Regions from separate parts of the Pseudomonas sp. GCM10022186 genome, predicted to be linked through region 1. Evidence: predicted binding sites of a transcription regulator. Region 1 holds the regulator's gene; each other region holds the start of a gene.
The links. The regulator FliA, encoded in region 1, starts transcription of late flagellar genes. The targets are predictions, from matches to a motif close to CTAAAGTTTNNNNNNNNNNNGCCGNTAA.

Region 2: a site for FliA is predicted at 2,492-2,519, ahead of ACFPU0_RS17450 (flagellar protein MotY). Genes of this name have one in related genera too.
Region 3: a site for FliA is predicted at 3,192-3,219, ahead of motA (flagellar motor stator protein MotA). Genes of this name have one in related genera too.

Annotation. Positions count from the first base shown of each region.
Region 1 is NZ_JBHSOU010000028.1:164,983-172,506, forward strand. It holds gene ACFPU0_RS12845 (chemotaxis protein CheA) at 1-1,351, opposite strand, end outside; gene ACFPU0_RS12850 (protein phosphatase CheZ) at 1,363-2,151, opposite strand; gene ACFPU0_RS12855 (chemotaxis response regulator CheY) at 2,171-2,545, opposite strand; gene fliA (RNA polymerase sigma factor FliA) at 2,629-3,375, opposite strand; gene fleN (flagellar synthesis regulator FleN) at 3,372-4,205, opposite strand; gene flhF (flagellar biosynthesis protein FlhF) at 4,284-5,633, opposite strand; gene flhA (flagellar biosynthesis protein FlhA) at 5,649-7,524, opposite strand, start outside.
Region 2 is NZ_JBHSOU010000052.1:57,039-64,562, reverse strand. It holds gene gloA (lactoylglutathione lyase) at 1-2, opposite strand, end outside; gene ACFPU0_RS17455 (argininosuccinate synthase) at 95-1,312, opposite strand; gene ACFPU0_RS17450 (flagellar protein MotY) at 1,442-2,482, opposite strand; gene pyrC (dihydroorotase) at 2,622-3,668, shown strand; gene rnt (ribonuclease T) at 3,665-4,339, shown strand; gene ACFPU0_RS17435 (peroxiredoxin) at 4,464-5,066, opposite strand; gene ACFPU0_RS17430 (bacterioferritin-associated ferredoxin) at 5,349-5,567, shown strand; gene bfr (bacterioferritin) at 5,771-6,241, shown strand; gene grxD (Grx4 family monothiol glutaredoxin) at 6,405-6,731, opposite strand; gene ACFPU0_RS17415 (molybdopterin oxidoreductase family protein) at 6,825-7,524, opposite strand, start outside.
Region 3 is NZ_JBHSOU010000044.1:62,386-69,909, reverse strand. It holds gene rsgA (small ribosomal subunit biogenesis GTPase RsgA) at 50-1,081, shown strand; gene motB (flagellar motor protein MotB) at 1,245-2,276, opposite strand; gene motA (flagellar motor stator protein MotA) at 2,287-3,138, opposite strand; gene ACFPU0_RS15035 (HDOD domain-containing protein) at 3,256-4,779, shown strand; gene rhdA (thiosulfate sulfurtransferase) at 4,828-5,643, shown strand; gene asd (archaetidylserine decarboxylase) at 5,667-6,530, shown strand; gene ACFPU0_RS15020 (molecular chaperone) at 6,710-7,524, shown strand, end outside.

The DNA.
Region 1 (7,524 bases):
CCAGGTTCTTGTCCAGGTCGGTCTCCTCGCCCACCAGCTCGAGGTTGATTTCCTTCTTCAGGTTGCGCGCCAGGTCGCGGACCAGGCGCGGGAAGCGGCCGAAGACCTTCTTGATCGGCTGCATGCGGGTCTTCATCACGGCCGTTTGCAGGTCCGCGGTGACCACGTCCAGGTTGGACACCGCCTTGGCCATGGCCTCGTCGCCACTGTTGGCGCCCAGGCGCACCAGGCGGTTACGCACCAGTACCAGTTCGCCGACCATGTTCATGATCTCGTCCAGGCGTGCGGTATCCACCCGGACCGTGGTTTCCGTCTCGTTGGCCACGGCCGGGCCGGCGGCGCCATTGCCCGAGGCCGGCACGGCGACCTGGCGCGACACGGGCTCGGCCTTGGCAGCGGGCCTGGGCGCGGGTACCGGAGCCGGCCGACTGGCAGCCGGAACGGCTACGGCGACCGGCTCTTCGGTGGCGCCGGTGAATTTGCCCTTGCCGTGCAGCTGGTCGAGGAGCGCTTCGAATTCGTCGTCGGTGATGTTGTCACCGCCGGCCGGCGGCGTGGCGGGTACCGCAGGTGCGGCCGGAGCGACGTTCGCCGCCTCGGCGCCACCGAACTTGCCCTTGCCGTGCAACTGGTCGAGCAAGTCCTCGAACTCGTCGTCGCTGATCTCGTCACCCGCACCGGCAGTCGCCAGGGCAGCGGTCGATGCATGGGCGGCGACCGCGGTTGCCGGCTCCACGGCGCCAGCGAACTTGTCCTTGCCATGCAGCTGGTCGAGGAGCGCTTCGAACTCGTCGTCGGTAATTTCATCGGCCGCCACGGCAATGGGTTCGGCGCTGCCACCGACGTTGTCGCCCAGGGCCTCCAGCAACTGCTCGAACTCGCTGTCGGTAATGTCCGCGCTGGCTTGCTGCGGCGCCGCAGTCGCGCTGGCGGGCGCCACGGCAGGAGCGGCCTCGCTGCCGCCCGGCTCGGCCAGGCGCGACAGCGCGGCCAGCAATGCGGGGGTGGCGGGTGTCGGTTCGCTGCGCTCGCGCACCTCGCTGAACATCTCGTTGACCGTATCCAGGGCCTGCAGCACCACGTCCATCAACTCGGCATCCACGCGGCGTTCGCCCTTGCGCAGGATATCGAAGACGTTCTCGGCGATGTGACAGCACTCCACCAGGGCATTGAGCTGGAGGAAGCCGGCGCCGCCCTTGACGGTATGGAAACCACGGAAAATCGCGTTGAGCAGGTCCATGTCGTCCGGGCGGCTTTCCAGCTCGACCAGCTGCTCGGACAGTTGCTCCAGAATCTCGCCGGCCTCTACCAGGAAGTCCTGGAGGATTTCTTCATCGGCGTCGAAGCTCATATGAGCGCTCCCTAAAACCCAAGGCTGGATAGCAGATCGTCGACGTCGTCCTGGCCGGACACCACGTCTTCCCGTTTATCGGCATGGATCTGCGGACCTTCACCCCTGGAAGGATTTTTTTGTTGTTCCAGCTCGGCGCGCAGCAGGGCGTGGTCGTGCTCGATGCCGGCGTAGCGATCCACCTGGCTGGCCATCAGCACCAGCTTGACCAGGTTGCTCTCCACCTCGGTGACCAGCTGGGTCACGCGCTTGATCACCTGGCCGGTGAGGTCCTGGTAGTCCTGGGCCAGCAGGATGTCGTTGAGCTTGGCGGACAACGCATCGCTGTCCCGCTGGCTGCGCGCCAGGAACTGCTCGATGCGGCGGGCCAGGTCGCGGAAGCCGTCCACGCCGATTTCCCGGCGCATGAAGCGCCCCCACTCCTCGCCCAGCTGCCGGGCTTCGTCGCCCAGCCCGCCCAGCAGCGGCGCGCTCTCCTCCACCAGGTCCATGGTGCGGTTGGCGGCCTTCTCGGTCATCTGCACCACATAGCCCAGGCGGTCGGTCGCGTCGGCGATCTGCGACATTTCCTGGGCGTGGGGCAAGTGCGGGTCGATCTGGAAATTGACGATGGCGTTGTGCAGTTCGCGTGTGAGCTTGCCGACTTCCTGGTAGAGGCCGCGATCACGGACGTGATTGAGTTCGTGGATAAGTTGCACGGCGTCGGTGAAGTTGCCTCTCTCCAGGCTTTCCACCAGCTCCCGCGCACGGACTTTCAGGGTCGACTCGAAGTCTCCCAGCAGGGTTTCGTTCTGCTCCATGGTGCCCTCGCGGCTGGCATCAGCCGTTGACCCGCTCGAAGATCTTCTCGATTTTTTCTTTCAGCACCTGGGCGGTGAAAGGCTTGACCACATAGCCGTTCACACCGGCCTGGGCCGCCTCGATGATCTGGTCGCGCTTGGCTTCGGCGGTCACCATCAGCACCGGCAGGTGCTTCAGGCGCTCGTCGGCACGTACGGCGCGCAGCAGGTCGATGCCGGTCATGCCGGGCATGTTCCAGTCGGTCACGAGGAAGTCGAAATTACCGCTGTGCAGCATCGGCAGCGCCGTGGTGCCGTCATCGGCTTCGGCGGTATTGGTGAAACCCAAGTCGCGCAAGAGGTTCTTGATGATGCGTCTCATCGTCGAGAAATCGTCAACGATGAGGATTTTCATATTCTTGTCCAAGTCGACCTCCGTACAGTCTCAAACGCCCCTCTTGCCGGGTGCGCCGTTCAAATCTGGAAGCGGTGTGCCATTCAGCGTGCGCGCCATTCGCCCAGCCGCGCGCGCAGGCGTGCCGCGCACTGGCTGTGCAACTGGCTGACCCGCGACTCGCTGACCCCCAGCACTTCACCGATTTCCTTCAGGTTCAATTCTTCGTCGTAGTACAGCGCCAGCACCAGGCGCTCGCGCTCCGGCAGGTTCGCGATGGCGTCGGCCAGCGCGGCCTGGAAGCGTTCTTCTTCCAGCTCGTTGGAGGGCGAAAGTTGGGTGACACCGGCGTCCTCGTGCACCCCGCCATGCTCGCCGTCCTGCAACAGGTCGTCGAAGCTGAACAGGCGGCTGCCCAAGGTGTCGCTCAGGATGCCGTAGTAGTCTTCGAGACTCAATTGAAGTTCGGCAGCGACCTCCTGATCTTTAGCGTCGCGGCCGGTACGCGCTTCGATGGCGCGGATCGCATCGCTCACCATGCGGGTGTTGCGGTGCACCGAACGCGGCGCCCAATCGCCCTTGCGCACCTCGTCGAGCATGGCGCCGCGGATGCGGATGCCGGCATAGGTCTCGAAGCTGGCGCCCTTGCTGCCATCGTATTTCTTCGAGGCTTCGAGCAAGCCGATCATCCCGGACTGCATCAGGTCCTCCACCTGCACGCTGGCCGGCAGGCGCGCCAGCAGGTGATAGGCGATGCGCTTGACCAGGGGGGCATAGCGCTCGATCAGCTGATGCTGCGAGTCCCTTGCCTGGGCCTTGCCGTACATGCGCAGTCCGGTTGCGGGTGTCATACGGGGTTTTCCGCGGACGGCTGCTTGACCAGCCGCTCGACGAAGAACTCCAGGTGGCCCCGCGGATTGGCCGGCAGCGGCCAGCTGTCGACCTTTTGCGCGATGGCCTTGAAGGCCAGCGAGCACTTCGAGCGCGGGAAGGCTTCATAGACCGCGCGCTGCTTCTGCACGGCCTTGCGCACGGACTCGTCGTAGGGAACGGCGCCGACGTATTGCAGGGCGACGTCGAGGAAACGGTCGGTGACCTTGGTCAGCTTGGCGAAGAGGTTGCGCCCTTCCTGCGGGCTGTGGGCCATGTTGGCCAGCACGCGGAAACGGCTCATGCCGTAGTCGCGGTTGAGCAGCTTGATCAGCGCGTAGGCGTCGGTGATGGAGGTTGGCTCGTCGCAGACCACCACTATCACTTCCTGGGCCGCGCGGACGAAGCTGACCACCGAATCGCCGATGCCGGCGGCGGTGTCGATCACCAGCACGTCGAGGTTGTCGCTGATATCGCTGAAGGCCTGGATCAGGCCGGCGTGCTGCATGGGCGAAAGCTGCACCATGCTCTGGGTGCCGGAGGCGGCCGGGACGATGCGGATGCCCCCCGGCCCCTGCAACAGCACGTCGCGCAGGTCGCATTCGCCATTGATCACATCGGCCAGGGTGCGCTTGGCGGTGAGGCCGAGCAGGACGTCGACGTTGGCCAGGCCCAGGTCGGCGTCCAGCAACATGACGCGACGACCGAGATCGGCCAGCGCCAGCGAGAGGTTCACCGACACGTTGGTCTTGCCGACGCCACCCTTGCCGCCGGTCACCGCGATCACCTGTACGGGATGCATACTTCCCATTTCAAATACCTTGTCTCAGATCGACTGGGCCACTTGGCTGTCTGGCGCCACCCAATCCAGGGCGGCGCAATGAATGCTTCAACCGGCGCGGCGCGCCGGATTCTGGTAGAGGCCGGCGAACAGCTCGGCCATGGCTTCCTCGCTCGGGTCTTCCGCCGCCTGCAGGCTGACCGCACGGCTTACCAGCTGGTGGCTGCGGGGAACCTGCAGATCATCCGGAATTCGCGGCCCATCGGCCAGATAGGCTACCGGGAGATGCTGGCCGATAGCCAGCCCCAGAACCTCGCCCAGGCTGGCCGCTTCGTCCGCCTTGGTAATGATGCAGCCAGCCAGGCCGCAACGCTTGTAACTGTGGTAGGCCGCCTTGAGCACCTGGCTCTGGCTGGTGGCTGCCATCACCAGATAATTCTTCGCATTGATGGTCCGGCTGGCCAGGGCTTCGAGCTGCATGGCCAGGGCCGGGTCGTTGGCCGGCAGGCCGGCGGTGTCGACCAGCACCACACGCTTGCGCGCCAGCGGCGCCAGGGCCTGGGTCAGGGACTGGCCCGGGTCCACCAGGGTCACCGGCACGTTGAGGATGCGGCCGAGGGTCTTGAGTTGCTCCTGGGCGCCGATGCGGAAGGCATCCATGCTCACCAGGGCGACGCTCTGGGCGCCGTATTTGAGCACGTAGCGCGCGGCCAGCTTGGCCAGGGTGGTGGTCTTGCCCATGCCGGCCGGGCCGACCAGGGCGATCACCCCACCCTCTTCCAGCGGCTCCTGCTGCGGCGTGCGGATGGCGTGGGCCAGATGCGCCAGCAGCATGCGCCAGGCCTGGCGCGGTTCGTTGACGCCGGCCACCTTGTCCAGCAGGGCGCGGCCCAGGTCGGCCGGCAGGCCCATGCGCTGCAGGCGGCGCCAGAGGCTGGCCTGCTGCGGACGGCGGCTCTGCATCTGGCCCCAGGCGATGGAGCCCAGCTGCACTTCGATCAGTTCACGCAGGCCGCTCAGCTCGAAACGCATGGCGTCCAGGGCGGCCTGGTCCAGGTTGGCGGGCTGCGGCGCGCTGACCGGCTCCGCTGGGCGGGCGGCCGGGCGCGGGCGGCTCATGGCGGCGGCCAGGGCCGATTCCGGCAGCTCCGACTCGATGGCGGTCAGCGGCTCGCCGGCGAACAATTGACGGTCCTTGCCGGCGTCGGCCAGGGCGCGGGTGGTCAGCTCGGCCTGGGCCTCGGCGATGCGTGCCTGGGTCTTGCGCAGCTCGGATTCGAGGGCCGGGTTGGGCTTGCTCGGCGCCGGGGCGGGCAGCGGGTAATCCAGTGCGGCGGTCAGCTCGACACCGCCGGCCACCCGGCGAGTGCCGATGATGGCGGCATCCGCGCCCAGTTCATCACGCACCAGCTTCATGGCTTGACGCATATCGGCGGCGAAGAAGCGTTTGACCTGCATGGCCCTTGACCTCGGTTAGTTCTGCCCCACAGTCGCGACTATGGTGACCTGCTTGTTGTCCGGTATTTCCTGGTAGGCCAGTACGTGCATGGTCGGCACGGCGAGCCTTGCGAAGCGCGACATCATCGCCCGGATCGGCCCGGCCACCAGCAGGATCGCCTGCTTGCCGAGCATTTCCTGGCGCTGCGCCGCTTCCACCAGGGAACGTTGCAGCTTCTCGGCCATGCCGGGTTCGAGGAGAACGCCATCTTCCGAACCCTGCCCGGCCTTCTGCAGGCTATTCAGCAATATCTGTTCCAACCTGGGTTCCAGGGTGATCACGGGCAGCTCCGGCTCTAGTCCCACAATGCTTTGCACGATGGCGCGGGCCAGCGCCACGCGAACCGCCGCCACCAGCGCGGCGGGATCTTGACTCTTGGGCGCCAGGTTGGCGATGGCTTCGGCGATGGTGCGGATGTCGCGCACCGGTACCTGCTCCTGCAGCAGCGCCTGGAGCACCTTGAGCAGGGTGGACAGCGAGACCATGCCCGGCACCAGCTCCTCGGCCAGGCGCGGCGAGCTCTTGGCCAGCAGTTGCATGAGCTGCTGGACTTCCTCGTGGCCGAGCAGCTCGTGGGCGTGCTTGTGCAGGACCTGGTTGAGGTGGGTGGCGACCACGGTACTGGCATCCACCACCGTGTAGCCGAGGGACTGCGCCTGGTCGCGCTGGCTGGCGTCTATCCACACCGCTTCCAGGCCGAACGCCGGATCCTTGGCGGCCACGCCGTTGAGGGTGCCGAACACCTGGCCGGGGTTGATCGCCAGTTCGCGATCCGGGTAGACCTCCGCCTCGGCCACGCTGACGCCCATCAGGGTCAGGCGATAGGCGTTGGGCAACAGGTCGAGGTTGTCGCGGATATGCACCGAGGGCATCAGGAAGCCCATCTCCTGGGACAGCTTCTTGCGCACGCCCTTGATCCGCGCCAGCAGCTGGCCACCCTGGTTGCGGTCCACCAGGGGGATCAGCCGGTAACCCACTTCCAGCCCCACCAGGTCCACCGGGGTGACGTCGTCCCAGCCCAGCTCCTTGGTTTCCTGGGCACGCTGGGCGGGCAGCAGCTCCTGTTGGCGCTTCTCTTCCTGCACCGCTTCTTCCTTGGCCTTCTTCTGCTTCTGCCAGATCCACCAGGCGCCGCCGGCGGCGATCAGGCCGAGGCCGACGAAAGACACGTGCGGCATGCCCGGCACCAGGCCCATGGCGATGAGGATGGCGGCGGACACCGCCAGCGCCTTGGGCGAGGCGAACATCTGGCGGTTGACCTGCTGGCCCATGTCCTCGGAGGTGGACACCCGGGTGACCATGATGGCCGCCGCGGTGGACAGCAGCAGCGAGGGGATCTGCGCCACCAGGCCGTCGCCGATGGTCAGCAGGGAGTAGATGCGCCCGGCGTCGCCGAAGCTCATGCCGTGCTGCAGCATGCCGATGGCCATGCCGCCGATCAGGTTGATGAAGAGGATCAGCAGACCGGCGATGGCATCGCCGCGGACGAACTTGCTGGCACCGTCCATGGAGCCGTAGAAATCGGCCTCCTGGGACACCTCGGTACGGCGCTTCTTGGCTTCGGCCTGGTCGATCAGCCCGGCGTTGAGGTCGGCGTCGATGGCCATCTGCTTGCCGGGCATGGCGTCCAGGGTGAAGCGCGCGCTCACCTCGGAAATGCGCCCGGCGCCCTTGGTGACCACCACGAAGTTGATGATCATCAGGATCGCGAAGACCACGATGCCGACCACATAGTTGCCGCCCACCACCACGTCGCCGAAGGCCTGGATCACCTTGCCGGCGGCATCGTGGCCGTCCTGGCCATGGAGCAGCACCACACGGGTGGAGGCCACGTTCAGCGCCAGGCGCAGC
Region 2 (7,524 bases), on a different contig from region 1:
ATCGTTGGCTCCTCATCGGTTGCCCGTTGTACCGGGCTATAAACACAAACCCCGGCTCGTGGCCGGGGTTCGTAGGCTCATGCAGACAAGCTTATCAGAACAGCTTGCGGCCCTTGCCGGCGGCGATGCGCATGCGCAGGGCATTGAGCTTGATGAAGCCCGCGGCATCGGCCTGGTTGTAGGCGCCGGCATCGTCCTCGAAGGTGGCGATGTTGGCGTCGAACAGGGAGTCGTCGGACTTGCGGCCGACCACGATGACGTTGCCCTTGTACAGCTTCAGGCGCACCACGCCGTTCACGTTGGCCTGGGAGGCGTCGATCATCTGCTGCAGCATCAGACGCTCCGGGCTCCACCAGTAGCCGGTGTAGATCAGGCTGGCGTACTTGGGCATCAGCTCGTCTTTCAGGTGAGCCACTTCGCGGTCCAGGGTGATGGACTCGATGGCGCGGTGGGCCTTGAGCATGATGGTGCCGCCGGGGGTCTCGTAGCAGCCGCGGGACTTCATGCCGACATAGCGGTTCTCGACGATGTCGAGGCGGCCGATGCCGTTCTCGCCACCGATGCGGTTCAGCTCGGTGAGCACCTGCGCCGGGGTCATGTCCTTGCCGTCGATGGCGACGATGTCGCCGGCGCGGTAGGTCAGCTCGATGTAGGTCGGGGTGTTCGGCGCGGCTTCCGGAGACTTGGTCCAGCGCCACATGTCTTCTTCGTGCTCGGTCCAGGTGTCTTCCAGCACGCCGCCCTCGTAGGAGATGTGCAGCAGGTTGGCGTCCATGGAGTACGGCGACTTCTTCTTGCCGTGGCGCTCGATCGGGATGCCGTGCTTCTCGGCATAGTCCATCAGCTTCTCGCGGGACAGCAGGTCCCACTCGCGCCAGGGGGCGATGACTTTCACGCCGGGCTTGAGGGCGTAGGCACCCAGCTCGAAACGCACCTGGTCGTTGCCCTTGCCGGTGGCGCCATGGGAGATGGCGTCGGCGCCGGTTTCGTTGGCGATCTCGATCAGGCGCTTGGCGATCAGCGGACGGGCGATGGAAGTACCCAGCAGGTACTCGCCTTCATAGATGGTGTTGGCGCGGAACATCGGGTAGACGAAGTCGCGGACGAATTCTTCGCGCAGGTCGTCGATGTAGATTTCCTTGACGCCCAGGGCCTGGGCCTTGGCGCGGGCCGGCTCGACCTCCTCGCCCTGGCCGAGGTCGGCGGTGAAGGTCACCACTTCGCAGTTATAGGTATCTTGCAGCCACTTGAGGATCACCGAGGTGTCCAGGCCACCGGAATAAGCCAGGACAACCTTCTTCACGTCCGCCATGCCATCAACTCCACGGGGGTTGTACGAAAAACCCGTGATTCTACTGGCCCTGGCGGCCAAATTACAGTGGCGCGACAGCTAATGACGACGAGGCGACAGATTCTGTCGGCTGCGCGACGAGCGGCGGACTCAGGGGCCAGTCGGCGACTGCGGGCTGGCAGCCTCTTCCCTGATACCGGGGACAGCGGCGGGCGTACCAGGCGCGGCCGCCGGAACACCGGGCGTGGCGGAGGGAGCTGGCGCCTCGGCCGGGGCCGGAGCCGGTTCGGCAGCCGGCGTTTGCGCAGGCAGCTCCACGCGGGACAGTTGCACGGTGGCGCGGCGGTTCCTGGTCCGGTTCGCCGAGCTGTCGTTCGGCGCCAGCGGATAGCGTTCGCCGTGGAAGCGCATGACCATCTGCGACTCGGGAAAACCCTTGGCCTTGAAATAGTCATGGACCGCCAGGGCGCGGCGCCTGGAGAGGTCGCGATTGGTCAGGCGGTTGCCGCTGTTGTCGGAATGCCCGTCGATTTCGATGTGGTTGATGCTGGGGTCGGCCTTGATGAAGTCGAGGATGATCTCCAGCCTGGCTTGGGCCATCTCATCCAGTTCGGTACCGCCGCCCGGGAAACCGACCTGCACGTGCTTGACCTGGTCGAAGTTCACCGGCAGCAATTTGGCGGTACAGGCCAGGTAATCCTGGTAGGCCTGGTTGAACCTCACGGGTAGCAGCCGCACTTCCAGGGCATCGCCGCCCTGCAGGGTACGGTGGCGCACCACCGGGCTGCGCCCCTCCAGCAGGCCGGTGAGCAGGCGCCCGGCCTGCTGTTGGGAACTGTTGAACGGCACTTCGCCGCCGCCGACGCTGACCACCCCGAGGTTGATATCGCCCCGGCCCGGCTGCCACGGCGCAGCGGCCGCCAGCAGCGTGGCGGAGCCGGCGCCCATCCAGCGTTCGCGCGCTTTCAGGCGGAAGGTGGCCTGCTCGCCCGCACGGCGCACGAACTCGCCGGAACCGAAGTCGGTGATGGGTTGCGACAGCCGGCACTCGAACTTGTCGCCCTCGACCTTCCATTCCACCTTTTCCAGGCGCGTCTGGAAGGTGACGGCCATGACCGGCAGGCTGGCGAACAAGCTCAGGAAGACGAGATAGCGCTGGCGCACGGCGGGCTCCACGGGGAATGGCGGCATTCCTGCTGGATATCGGTTCCCGCCGGCAGAACTTGAGGGCCGAATGCGCCCCGACCGGAGCCAGGCTCAAGCCCCACGTGCCCCTATAGGGCTTTTCCGGTAGCATGTTCGCCCAGTTCTGCCCGCCTGGAAGCCCCCCATGTCCGACCGTTTGACCCTCCTGCGTCCCGACGACTGGCACATCCATCTGCGCGATGGTGCCGTGCTGGCCAATACCGTCGCCGATGCCGCCCGTACCTTCGGCCGCGCCATCATCATGCCCAACCTGGTACCCCCGGTACGCAATGCCGAGGAGGCCGACGCCTACCGCCAGCGCATCCTGGCCGCCCGCCCGGCCGGCAGCCGCTTCGAGCCGCTGATGGTGCTCTACCTCACCGACCGCACCAGCCCGGAGGACATCCGCGCCGCCAAGGCTTCCGGCTTCGTCCACGCCGCCAAGCTCTACCCGGCCGGCGCCACCACCAACTCGGATTCCGGCGTCACCAGCATCGACAAGATCTTCCCGGCCCTGGAAGCCATGGCCGAAGTGGGCATGCTGCTGCTGGTCCACGGTGAAGTGACCCGCGGCGAGATCGACGTGTTCGACCGTGAGAAGGTGTTCATCGACGAGCACCTCTCCCTCGTGGTCCAGCGCTTCCCCACCCTGAAGGTGGTGTTCGAGCACATCACCACCGGCGATGCGGTGCAGTTCGTGCAGTCGGCTCCGGCCAACGTCGGCGCCACCATCACCGCCCACCACCTGCTGTACAACCGCAACCACATGCTGGTGGGCGGCATCCGTCCGCATTTCTATTGCCTGCCGATCCTCAAGCGCAACGTGCACCAGGAAGCCCTGCTGGACGCCGCCACCAGTGGCAGCGCCAAGTTCTTCCTCGGCACCGACTCGGCGCCCCACGCCAAGCACGCCAAGGAAGCCGCCTGCGGCTGCGCCGGCTGCTACACCGCCTACGCCGCCATCGAGCTCTATGCCGAGGCCTTCGAGCAGCGCGATGCGCTGGACAAGCTGGAAGCCTTCGCCAGCTTCCACGGCCCGGATTTCTACGGCCTGCCGCGCAACAGCGACCGCATCACCCTGGTGCGCGAGGAATGGACCGCCCCGGCCACCCTGCCCCTGGGCGAACAGATGGTGGTACCGCTGCGCGCCGGCGAGAAGCTGCGCTGGCGCCTGCTGGAGGAACAAGCGTGAGCGAGGACCTCTACGACGACGAACTGGACGGCAGCCTGCCCTCCGGCCCGCGCCACCCCATGGCGGCGCGCTTCCGTGGCTACCTGCCGGTGGTGGTGGACGTGGAGACCGGCGGTTTCAATGCCGCCACCGACGCCCTGCTGGAAATCGCCGCGACCACCATCGCCATGGACGAACAGGGCTTCCTCTATCCGGACCACACCCACTTCTTCCGCGTCGAGCCGTTCGAGGGCGCCAACATCGAGCAGGCCGCGCTGGAGTTCACCGGGATCAAGCTCGACCACCCGCTGCGCATGGCGGTGAGCGAGGAGCACGCGCTGACGGAAATCTTCCGCGGCCTGCGCAAGTCGATCAAGGCCAACGGCTGCAAGCGCGCCATCCTGGTCGGCCACAACTCCAGCTTCGACCTCGGTTTCCTCAATGCCGCGGTGAACCGCACCGGCATCAAGCGCAATCCCTTCCACCCCTTCTCCAGCTTCGACACGGCGACCCTGGCCGGCCTCGCCTATGGCCAGACCGTGCTGGCCAAGGCCTGCCAGGCCGCCGGCATCGAGTTCGACGGCCGCGAGGCCCACTCGGCGCGCTACGACACCGAGAAGACCGCCGAGCTGTTCTGCGGCATCGTCAACCGCTGGAAGGAAATGGGCGGCTGGATCGACGACGAGGACTGACTTGCAGGAGCCAGCTTGCTGGCGAACATTCGCGAGCAAGCACTCGGCGTCCCCCTCGCTCATACGAAGAGCCCAGAAACGAAGAAGCCCGGCAGATGCCGGGCTTCTTTCTTTGGCGAAACGCTTACAGGGAGGAAGCGTTCTCGGCCAGGTACTGGGCAACGCCTTCCGGCGAAGCGGTCATGCCCTTGTCGCCTTTCTTCCAGTTGGCCGGGCAGACTTCGCCGTGCTCTTCGGTGAACTGCAGGGCATCGACCAGGCGCAGCAGTTCGTCCATGTTACGGCCCAGCGGCAGGTCGTTGACGATCTGCGAACGCACCACGCCGTTCTTGTCGATCAGGAAAGCGCCACGGTAAGCCACGCCGCCTTCGGACTCGACGTCGTAGGCCTTGGCGATCTCGTGCTTCATGTCGGCAGCCAGGGTGTACTTGACCGGGCCGATGCCGCCCTTGTCCACCGGGGTGTTACGCCAGGCGTTGTGGGTGAAGTGGGAGTCGATCGAAACACCGATCACTTCCACGCCGCGTGCCTTGAACTCGGGAATGCGGTGGTCCAGGGCGATCAGCTCGGACGGGCAGACGAAGGTGAAGTCCAGCGGGTAGAAGAACACCAGGCCGTATTTGCCCTTGATGGCCTCGGACAGGGTGAAGCTGTCGACGATTTCGCCATTGCCCAGAACGGCGGCGACGGTGAAGTCCGGAGCCTGCTTGCCTACGAGTACGCTCATTCCATGTCTCCTGTTGTCATGAGTAATCAGTGGTTCCGGGGCCACAGCTTGGCCGATCGATGTGGCGGCGCCATGACACCCGCTTGCGCAAGGACCCGCAATCATACACGCGAGCCACATCCCCCGCACACCGCTTTCGACTGCCAGGTCAGCCTGTGCGATCCGGCCCCGGCACCCCCGGGAACGCCTCTGTTTCGCGCCTTTCAGCCACAACTTTGACAATCATTCTCATTACTATTAGTATCCCTTCCATCCAACCACTCTCCTGAGTCCCGAGTCGCCATGTACGTCTGTCTCTGTCTAGGTGTCACTGACGGTCAAATTCGCGAAGCCATCTACGAAGGCTGCTGCAGCTATCGCGAAGTACGCAACACCCTGGAAGTGGGTACCCAATGCGGCAAGTGCGCTTGCCTGGCCAAGCAGGTGGTCAAGGAGACCCTGGCCGAGGTGCAGAGCAGCCAGGCGGCCCTCGCCTACCCTGCGGCCTACGCCATCGCCTGACCGCTCGGCGGGACATCGAAAACCGGACCTCGGCGTCCGGTTTTTTTGTGCCTATTTTTCAACTGTTTAGGCGTTAAACGCGGAAGTTAAACGTTCTTATTAATATTCAAATTTATTTGTAATTCAATGACTTATATTTGACACACCAAGTTTCGAGGATCAAAATTCAATAATCTTCCACTCTTCCCATGGCAGGACTGCACATGAAAGGCGACAAGAAAGTCATACAGCATCTCAACAAGATCCTCGGCAACGAACTTGTTGCGATCAACCAGTATTTCCTGCACGCCCGCATGTACGAAGACTGGGGCCTGAAGAAGTTGGGCGACCACGAGTACCACGAATCCATCGATGAGATGAAACATGCGGACACGCTGATCAAGCGCATTCTCTTCCTCGAGGGCATTCCCAACCTGCAAGACCTTGGCAAGCTGATGATCGGTGAAAACACCAAGGAAATGCTGGCCAGCGACCTCAAACTGGAACAGCAAGCCGTACCGGACCTGAAGGCCGCCATCGCCTACTGCGAAAGCGTCGGCGACTACGGCAGCCGCGAGCTTCTGGAAGATATCCTCGAGTCCGAGGAGGAGCATATCGACTGGCTGGAAACCCAGTTGGGCCTGATCGAGAAAGTCGGACTGGAAAACTACCTGCAATCGCAGATGGACGAATAATCCGCCCCGGAACAAGAAGCCCCGCAAATGCGGGGCTCTTTTTTGGGAAGTTGAACAGCGGAGAGGAATTATTCCAATAGGCAAATAGCATCCGGACATAAACCAGAACTTTCCGGAATGAAAGAGCCCCGCACTTGGCGGGGCTCTTTCATTGGATGACGGATCAGGCGCCGGCCTTGCTCACGGCATCCTTGACCAGGGTCTGCAGCTCACCCTTCTCGAACATCTCGGTCATGATATCGCTGCCGCCAACCAGTTCGCCGGCCACCCACAGCTGCGGGAAGGTCGGCCAGTTGGCGTACTTCGGCAGGTTCGCACGGATTTCCGGGTTCTGCAGGATGTCGACGTAGGCGAACTTTTCGCCACAAGCCATCAGGACTTGCGCGGCGCGGGCCGAGAAGCCGCACTGAGGAGCGTTCGGCGAGCCTTTCATGTACAGCAGGACAGTGTTGTTGGCGATCTGCTCTTTGATGGTTTCGATGATATCCATTGGGCACCTCGGCTGAACTTTCCGACTGGCGAGTCGGCAGGATGGCGGGATTGTAGCGGAAAGCCGAGGGGCTTGCTCGGACTTAGCATGCCTTCAGGCGGCCACCACTTCCACGGGAACGCCATTGAGCGCCGCATTGCCCGAGACCGCGTCCAGCTGGCGCTCGTCGGTGAGGTCGTTGGCGCTGGCCCCTGGCTGTTCGCTGGCGATACCCATACGCACACCGGGACGCGCATGGCCCCAGCCGTGGGGCAGGCTGACCACGCCCGGCATCATGTCCTCACTGGCGGCGGCCTCCACTTCTATCACCCCGACACGGGAGCGCACCTTCACCCGCTGCCCGTCCACCAGCCCCCGGGCCTCCAGGTCGCTGGGGTGCATCAGCAGCTGGTGGCGCGGCTTGCCCTTCACCAGGCGGTGGTAGTTGTGCATCCAGGAATTGTTGCTGCGCACGTGGCGTCGTCCGATCAGCACCAGTTCGCCTTCCTTTGGCGCCTCTTGTTCGGCGAAGCGCTTGAGGTCGGCGAGGAGAATGGCCGGCGCGGCTTCCACCTTGCCGCTGGAGGTCTTGATGCGGCCGACCAGGTTGGGCTTGAGCGGCCCCAGGTCGAGGCCATGGGGGTGTTCCCGCAGGCGCGCCACCGAGAGCTTGTGCTCGGAGCGGTCGCCGTAGGCGCCGGCGCGCAGGCCCAGGTCGATCATCTGCTCAGGCGCCAGGGTGGGCTTCAGCTCGATGCCGGTGCGCGCGGCGAAGGCCCTGGCCAGGCCGACGAAGATTTCCCAGTCATGCAGC
Region 3 (7,524 bases), on a different contig from region 1:
CTGCGGGCTGCGTGCTAAACTCGCGCGGTTTTTTCCAAGCGGACCCACCATGGCCAAACGCCAACTGACCCGCCGGCAGAGCTGGCGCATCGAGAAGATCCAGGAAGAGCGCGCGGCGCGCGCGGCCAAGCGGGAGTCCCGCGCCCTCGAGGAACTCGAGGGTGGCGACCTCGGCCCCGAGCAGACCGGCCTGGTGATCGCCCACTTCGGCGTCCAGGTCGAGGTGGAAGCCCTGGAGGGCGAGCACGTCGGCGAGGTGATGCGCTGCCACCTGCGCGCCAACCTGCCGCCACTGGTCACCGGCGACCGCGTGGTCTGGCGTGCCGGCAATCAGGGCAGCGGCGTGATCGTCGCGCAGCTGCCGCGCAGCTCGGAGCTGTGCCGCCCGGACATGCGCGGGGTGCTCAAGCCGGTGGCGGCCAACGTCGACCAGATCGTCATCGTCTTCGCCCCGCTGCCCGAACCCCATGCCAACCTGATCGACCGCTATCTGGTGGCCGCCGAGCACGCCGGCATCCACCCCCTGCTGCTGCTGAACAAGGCCGACCTGGTGGACGACCAGAACAGCGCCATGCTCGACGACTTGCTCGGCATCTACCGCCAGCTGGGCTACCCCTTGCTGGAAGTCTCGGCGCGCCAGGGCGGCGGCATGGAGGACCTGATGGCACGGCTCGACGGGCATATCAGCGTGTTCGTCGGCCAGTCCGGGGTGGGCAAGTCGTCCCTGGTCAACAGCCTGCTGCCGGGCGTGGACACCCGGGTCGGCGCCCTTTCCGAACTCACCGGCAAGGGCACCCACACCACCACCACGGCGCGCCTGTTCCACTTCCCCGGCGGCGGCGAGCTGATCGACTCCCCCGGCATTCGCGAATTCGGCCTGGGCCATGTCAGCCGCGACGACGTCGAGGCGGGCTTCATCGAATTCAACGAACTGCTCGGCACCTGTCGCTTCCGCGACTGCAAGCACGATCGCGAGCCCGGCTGCGCGCTGCTCAAGGCCCTGGAAGACGGTCGCGTGCACCCGCAGCGCATGGCCAGCTACCGGCATATCCTCGCCAGCCTGCCGCAGGACGAGTACTGAGCGCTTCATGCCTGACAGAAAGCGGGGAACGACTCCACGTAGAGTGCGCTGCGCGCACCGGAAACCCTGCGCGGAGTTGCTGGTGCGCGCAGCGCACCCTACCCGCGAGCTCCCATGAAACGGAAAGGCCACGCATTGCGTGGCCTTTTAGTTCGTGTGCGGATCACTGCCCATTGGGCTCATCCAGCTTCAGCGCACCGTCCTCGAAAATATTCAGCTTCTGCCGCAGCTCGCGCGGTTGTGCGGGAGCCGTAGAGGCGTCCGCGGGAGCCTGGGGCGCGACGGCAGGAGCCGGCTCGGGAGCGGCGGGCTTGTCGCCCTCGCCCTGCTCGCCCTCGATGGCGCGCTGGGCCTTCCTGGTCAGGACGATGATGTCGATACGGCGGTTGACCGGATTGAAGGGGTCCTTGCGGTCGAACAGGGCCGACGAGGCATAGCCCACCACCCGCGCCACCTGTTGTTCCGGATAGCCGCCGGCGATCAGGGCGCGCCGCGCCGCGTTGGCACGTCCGGCGGACAGCTCCCAGTTGCCGAACTCGCCATCGCCGGAGTAGGGCTTGGCGTCGGTATGGCCGCTGATGCTGATCTTGTTCGGCACCGCCTTGATGGTCTCGGCGAGGATCAGCAGGATGTCCTCGAAATAGGGCTGCAGGCGTGCGCTACCGAGGTCGAACATGGGCCGGTTGGCGGCGTCCATGATCTGGATACGCAGGCCGTCCTGGGTGATCTCGAAGAGGATCTGGTCCTTGAACTTGCGCAGCTCGGGGTTCTCTTCGACCTTGTTCTGCAGCTCCTGCAACAACAGTTCCAGGCGTTCCCGCTCGATCTGTTCGGCCAGGGTCTCCACCTGGCTGGCGTCCACCTGCTGGTTGTCGGACGAATCCACCGCGGCCTCCTGGGAGTCGGGGGCATCCTTCAATTCCGGATTGAGGGTACGGTCGGGCGCCGGCGTCGGCGTGCCGCCGAGGTCGATGACGTAGGGACTGGCGCTTTCAGTGAAGCCGATGGGGTCCTTGAAGTAGCCGGAGATGGCCTTCTTCTGCTCCGGCGTGGCCGAGGACATCAGCCAGAGCACCAGGAAAAACGCCATCATCGCCGTGGCGAAGTCCGCGAAGGCGATCTTCCAGGCGCCACCGTGATGGCCGGCTGCGTAGCGCTTGACCCGCTTGACGATGATCGGCTGGTTGTTCTCCATGGTTCAGCCTTCAGCTGCCGCGTACGGCCTGCTCCAGTTCGCTGAAGCTCGGGCGGTGCGCCGGGAACAGCGTCTTGCGGCCGAACTCCACCGCCAGGGACGGTGGCATCCCGGATGCCGAAGCCACCAGGCAGGCCTTGATGGCCTCGAACACGTTCAGCTCCTCGCGGGCATCATGCTCCAGGGAAACCGCCAGCGGGCCGAAGAAGCCGTAGGCCGCGAGGATGCCGAGGAATGTCCCCACCAGCGCCGCGCCCACGTGCTGGCCGAGGGCGGCCTGCTCGGCTTCGCCCAGCATGGCCATGGTGACCACGATGCCCAGCACCGCGGCGACGATACCGAAGCCCGGCAGTCCGTCAGCGATGCGGTTGACCGCGTGGGACGGGTGCTCCAGCTCTTCCTTCAGGCTGGCCAGCTCCATGTCGAACAGGCCTTCCAGCTCGTGGGGGGCCATGTTGCCGGAGGACATGATGCGCAGGTAGTCGCAGATATAGGCGGTCATCCGCTCGTCCCGGAGGATCGAGGGGTACTTGCTGAAGATCGGGCTGGCGGCGGCATCCTCGATATCGGCCTCGATGGCCATCATCCCTTCCCGGCGGCTCTTGTTGAGGATCTCGTAGAGCAGGCGCAGCACTTCGAGGTAGAAACCGTGGGTGAAGCGCGAGCCGAACATCTTCAGCGACTTCTTGAACACCACCATCGTGGTGCTGCCGGGGTTGGCCTGGAGGAAGGCCCCCAGCGCGGCGCCGCCGATGATCATCACTTCGAAAGGCTGGATCAGCGCGGCGAGTTTGCCGTGAGACAGGAGGTAGCCGCCGAGCACGCTGGCGAACACGACGATGATGCCGAGGATTTTTGCCATAGGAGGAAGATTGGAGGAGTCAGTAGAAAGGGTTATGAAAGAGCCCCTTCTAATTATCGGAAAATATGCGCCAGACTATAGCCTGTTCAGGCGAAAAGCCAGATTGGCGGCCCTTCTATGTCAACCGCAAAGCCCATGCCACGTAGCCTCGACGGCTGGATCAGGCACCTCGACGGGGTGCGCCTGCCCGTGCCCGCCGCCGCCCATGAAAGGGTCCGTCGCGCCCTGGGCGACAACCGCCGCTCTCTGCGCGACATCGCGGAACTGACCCAGGACAGTCCCGCCCTCGCCCTCAGCCTGCTGCGGGAGGCCAACGCGACCGGCAACCTGCTGAGCAGTCCGGCGGAGAGCCTGGAGGTCGCCCTCAGCCGCCTCGGCCTGAAGCGCGCGGAGATCCTGCTCAATCGCCTGCCCGCCGTCGCCGAGCAGGAGATTCCCCAATCCCTGCGCCAGCTGCAGCTGATCGGCCAGCACGCCGCCCAGCAGGCCAATGGCCTGTTCGCCGTCCGCCTGGCGCGTCTCTGGCAGGAAATCCACTGGTGCAGCCTGCTGTTCCTTTCGCCACTCTGGCCGTTGCTGGCGAGCCACCCGGAGCTGTTCGCCATCTGGGAGAAACGCGTGCTGGGCGAAGGCGAGCCGGCCGCCAAGGTGGAACGCGAACTGCTTGGCGTACCCCTGCTGCGGCTTTGCCAGGCGCTGGCGGAACACTGGAAGCTGCCCGACTGGATCATCCAGGGCTATCGCCTGCTGAACGACGACCGCCGCCTGCTGGTCAAGGCCCTGCACATCGCCCGCCACAACGAACAACCGCTGCACCAGCAGCAGCAACTGGATGCCAACCCCAGCCTGAGCCGCTGGCTGACCCAGCCGGGCAACACGATCCTGCTGGCCAACGGCCTGGCGATTTCCGCCCATGCGGGCTGGAGCGGCGGGCACAGCCTGCGCTGGCAACGCCTCACCGGCCTGTTCATGAAGGTACCGCTGGACGAATTGCAGCAACTGGTACATCAGCAGGCCGCACAGAGCGGGCGCCTGCATGCCCGGGGCGACCTGTGGCACCCGGCACAGGCGCTGCTTTGGCCCTGGAACCGGCATCGACTGAGCCGCGAACCGGTCGCCGCGCCGGCTCCCACCTCCGCGGCCCTGGAAGACTGGCGCCGCCATTGCGCCGAACTGATCCGCACCCCCAGTCCTTTCGCCAATGTGGTGCAACTCAGCGCCTGCGCTCGCGATGCGCTGCAGAGCGGCGGCATGCGCCGGGTACTGGTGTTGCTGGCCGACCGCGACCACAGCCGCCTGCAAGCCCGGCAACAGGCCGGCCTGCCCACGGAGGCCAATGGGCTGCAACTCGATCCCATGCAGAGCCAGGTGCTGCGCCGCCTGCTCAGCCAACCCGCGCAATTGCGCCTGGGTCCGGACAACATGGCGCAGTTTTCGGCGCTGCTGCCGGGCCAGCTGAAGAGCCTGTTCCCGGGCGACCACCTGCTGCTGCGCTCCCTGGCGGTGAATGGTCGCGTGGCCATGCTGGTGGTGGCCGACCAGGATGGGGCACCCTTCGCCGAGCTCAGCCTGCGCGCCTTCGCCAAGACCGCCCAGTGCATCGAGCGGGCCCTGGTGAGCTTCGCCAGACGCGGCCGCTAGGCTTTCCGTTTACAATCCGCCACTTTGCCAATGCCCATGGAGGCTTCCATGTCCGCCTTCTCCAACCTGCCGCTGGTAATCGAGCCGGCTGACCTGGCGCCCCTGCTGGGTAACGACGCGCTGATCCTGGTCGATCTCACCAGCGCCGCCCGCTACGCCGCCGGCCATATCCCGGGCGCCCGCTTCGTCGACCCGAAGCGCACCCAGCTCGGCCAACCGCCCGCCCCGGGCCTGCTGCCGGCCAAGGCCGACCTCGAGGCGCTGTTCGGCGAACTCGGCCACCGCAGCGATGCCACCTATGTGGTGTACGACGATGAAGGCGGCGGCTGGGCCGGGCGCTTCATCTGGCTGCTGGATGTGATCGGCCACCCGCACTACCACTACCTGAACGGCGGCCTGCATGCCTGGCTGGCCGAAGGCCGCGAAACCGGCGAAGCCGTGCCCGCGCCGGTCGGCGGCCCGCTCGACCTGACCCTGCACGACGAGCCCACCGCCACCCGCGAATACCTGCAAGGCCGCCTCGGCGCCGCCGACCTGGCGATCTGGGACGCACGTGGCCCCGGCGAGTACAACGGCACCAAGGTACTGGCGGCCAAGGGCGGACATATCCCCGGCGCGGTCAACTTCGAATGGACCGCCGGCATGGACCCGGCCCGCGCCCTGCGCATCCGCACCGACATGGCGGAAATACTCCAGTCCCTGGGCATCACCCCGGACAAGGAAATCGTCACCCACTGCCACACCCACCACCGCTCGGGCTTCACCTACCTGGTCGCCAAGGCTCTCGGCTATCCCCGGGTCAAGGGTTACGCCGGTTCCTGGTCCGAGTGGGGCAACCATCCGGATACCCCCGTAGAACTCTGAGGCCCCACCGCCAAGGAAACCCAATGAAAGAACGCCTTTTCCTCATCGGCCAGTACCTGCTGCCCCATAACCTGGTTTCCCGCGCGGCCGGCTGCATCGCCGAATGCCGCGTACGCTGGTTCAAGAACGCCTTCACCGCCTGGTTCGCCAAGCGCTACCAGGTGGACATGAGTGAAGCGCTGGTCGAGGACGTCAGCGCCTACGAACACTTCAACGCCTTTTTCACCCGCGCCCTGAAACCCGGCGCGCGGCCGCTGGACGAGACGCCCGGCGCCATTCTCTGCCCGGCCGACGGCGCCATCAGCCAGCTCGGCCCGATCGAGCACGGCCGCTGCTTCCAGGCCAAGGGGCACAGCTTCAGCGTGCTGGAGCTGCTGGGTGGCGACGCCGAGCGCGCGGCACCCTTCATGGGTGGCGAGTTCGCCACCGTCTACCTCTCGCCCAAGGACTACCACCGGGTGCACGCGCCCCTGGGCGGCACCCTGCGCGAGATGGTCTACGTACCCGGCCGACTGTTCTCGGTGAACCAGAGCACCGCGGAGAACGTCCCCGAGCTCTTCGCCCGCAACGAGCGGGTGGTGTGCATCTTCGACACCGAGCGCGGCCCCATGGCCGTGGTCCTGGTGGGGGCGATGATCGTCGCCTCGATCGAGACCGTCTGGGCCGGCCTGGTCACGCCGCCCAGGCGCGAACTGAAGACCTTCAGCTACGACGAAGCGGCACGCGCACCCATCGAGCTGGAGAAAGGCGATGAGCTGGGCCGCTTCAAACTGGGCTCCACCGCCATCGTCCTCTTCGGCCCGGACCAGGTGCGCTGGGCCGACAGCGCCTGGCCCGGCAGCCAGGTGCGCATGGGCCAGCTGCTGGCCCTGCCCAAGGACGCCTGATCGACGATCCCCGGCCGAGCCCCTCGGCCGGGGCCGGATAACAAAGCGCCAGTGGCGGCAGCGAGCTGCCGACTCATCGACAGCCCCGTCAGGGATGAGCTGCCTCTGCGCACGGATGCTGATAGAGTGCTGAAACCTTGTCCACGCCAACACACGACACCCCGGAGTACCCGATCCAGATGGACCATCAGAGCCCTCACCTGCTATTGCGCGTACCCGCGCCGAGCAAGCAGAGCCTGTCCTTCTGCGACGCCACTCCCCGCGAGCTGAAACGCTGGATCTCGCACCTGCCGAAGGCCAACCTGGGCGAGACCGCCCGCCAGCTGTACCAGGCCCTGGCAGAGCTGAACCAGCTGGTCACCCCGAGCGAGAACCGCCTGCAGTTGCTGGAGCTGATACGCCCGGAGGTGCATTTCGTCTGCCAGCATCTGGAGCGCCACTTCCTCGGCCAGTCCATTGTCCTGGACGAGCGGCCGCGCAAGGTGGCCAATCTTTGCCAGGCCCTGCAGAACCATCTGGCCATCGGCTACAAGCTGATCATCGTGCAGGAATCGCCGCGTCCCGGCCGTGACCGCGAACGCATGCAAGTCCTCACCATCGCCCTGCAACGGGCACTGCACAGCCTCAACGGTTCGCTGATCCGCTCCAGCCAGCTCTATTGCCCGGTGCCTGAAGGCCTCTGGCTGGAAATGCACCAGCTCTACCAACTGGCGCGAAGCCGCCAGCTCCATGGCGTAACCGTACGCGACCCGCTGGCCCGACATACCCAGGGCCTCAGCGCCGAGCAGACCTACCTGGTCGCCCTGCTGCTGGGCTGCGCCCGCTGCAACCAGATGCGCCAGAACGGTATCGCCCGCCTGGCGGAAGCGCTGGAAGGCTGGAGCGCGATGGTGAACCTGCAGTCGGCCGAACTGCCCTCCAGCCTCTTCGCCGTGGCGCCACAACTGGACGGCCCGCCGCGCTACAAGTCGCTGTTCCATGAAGTCGAACCGCG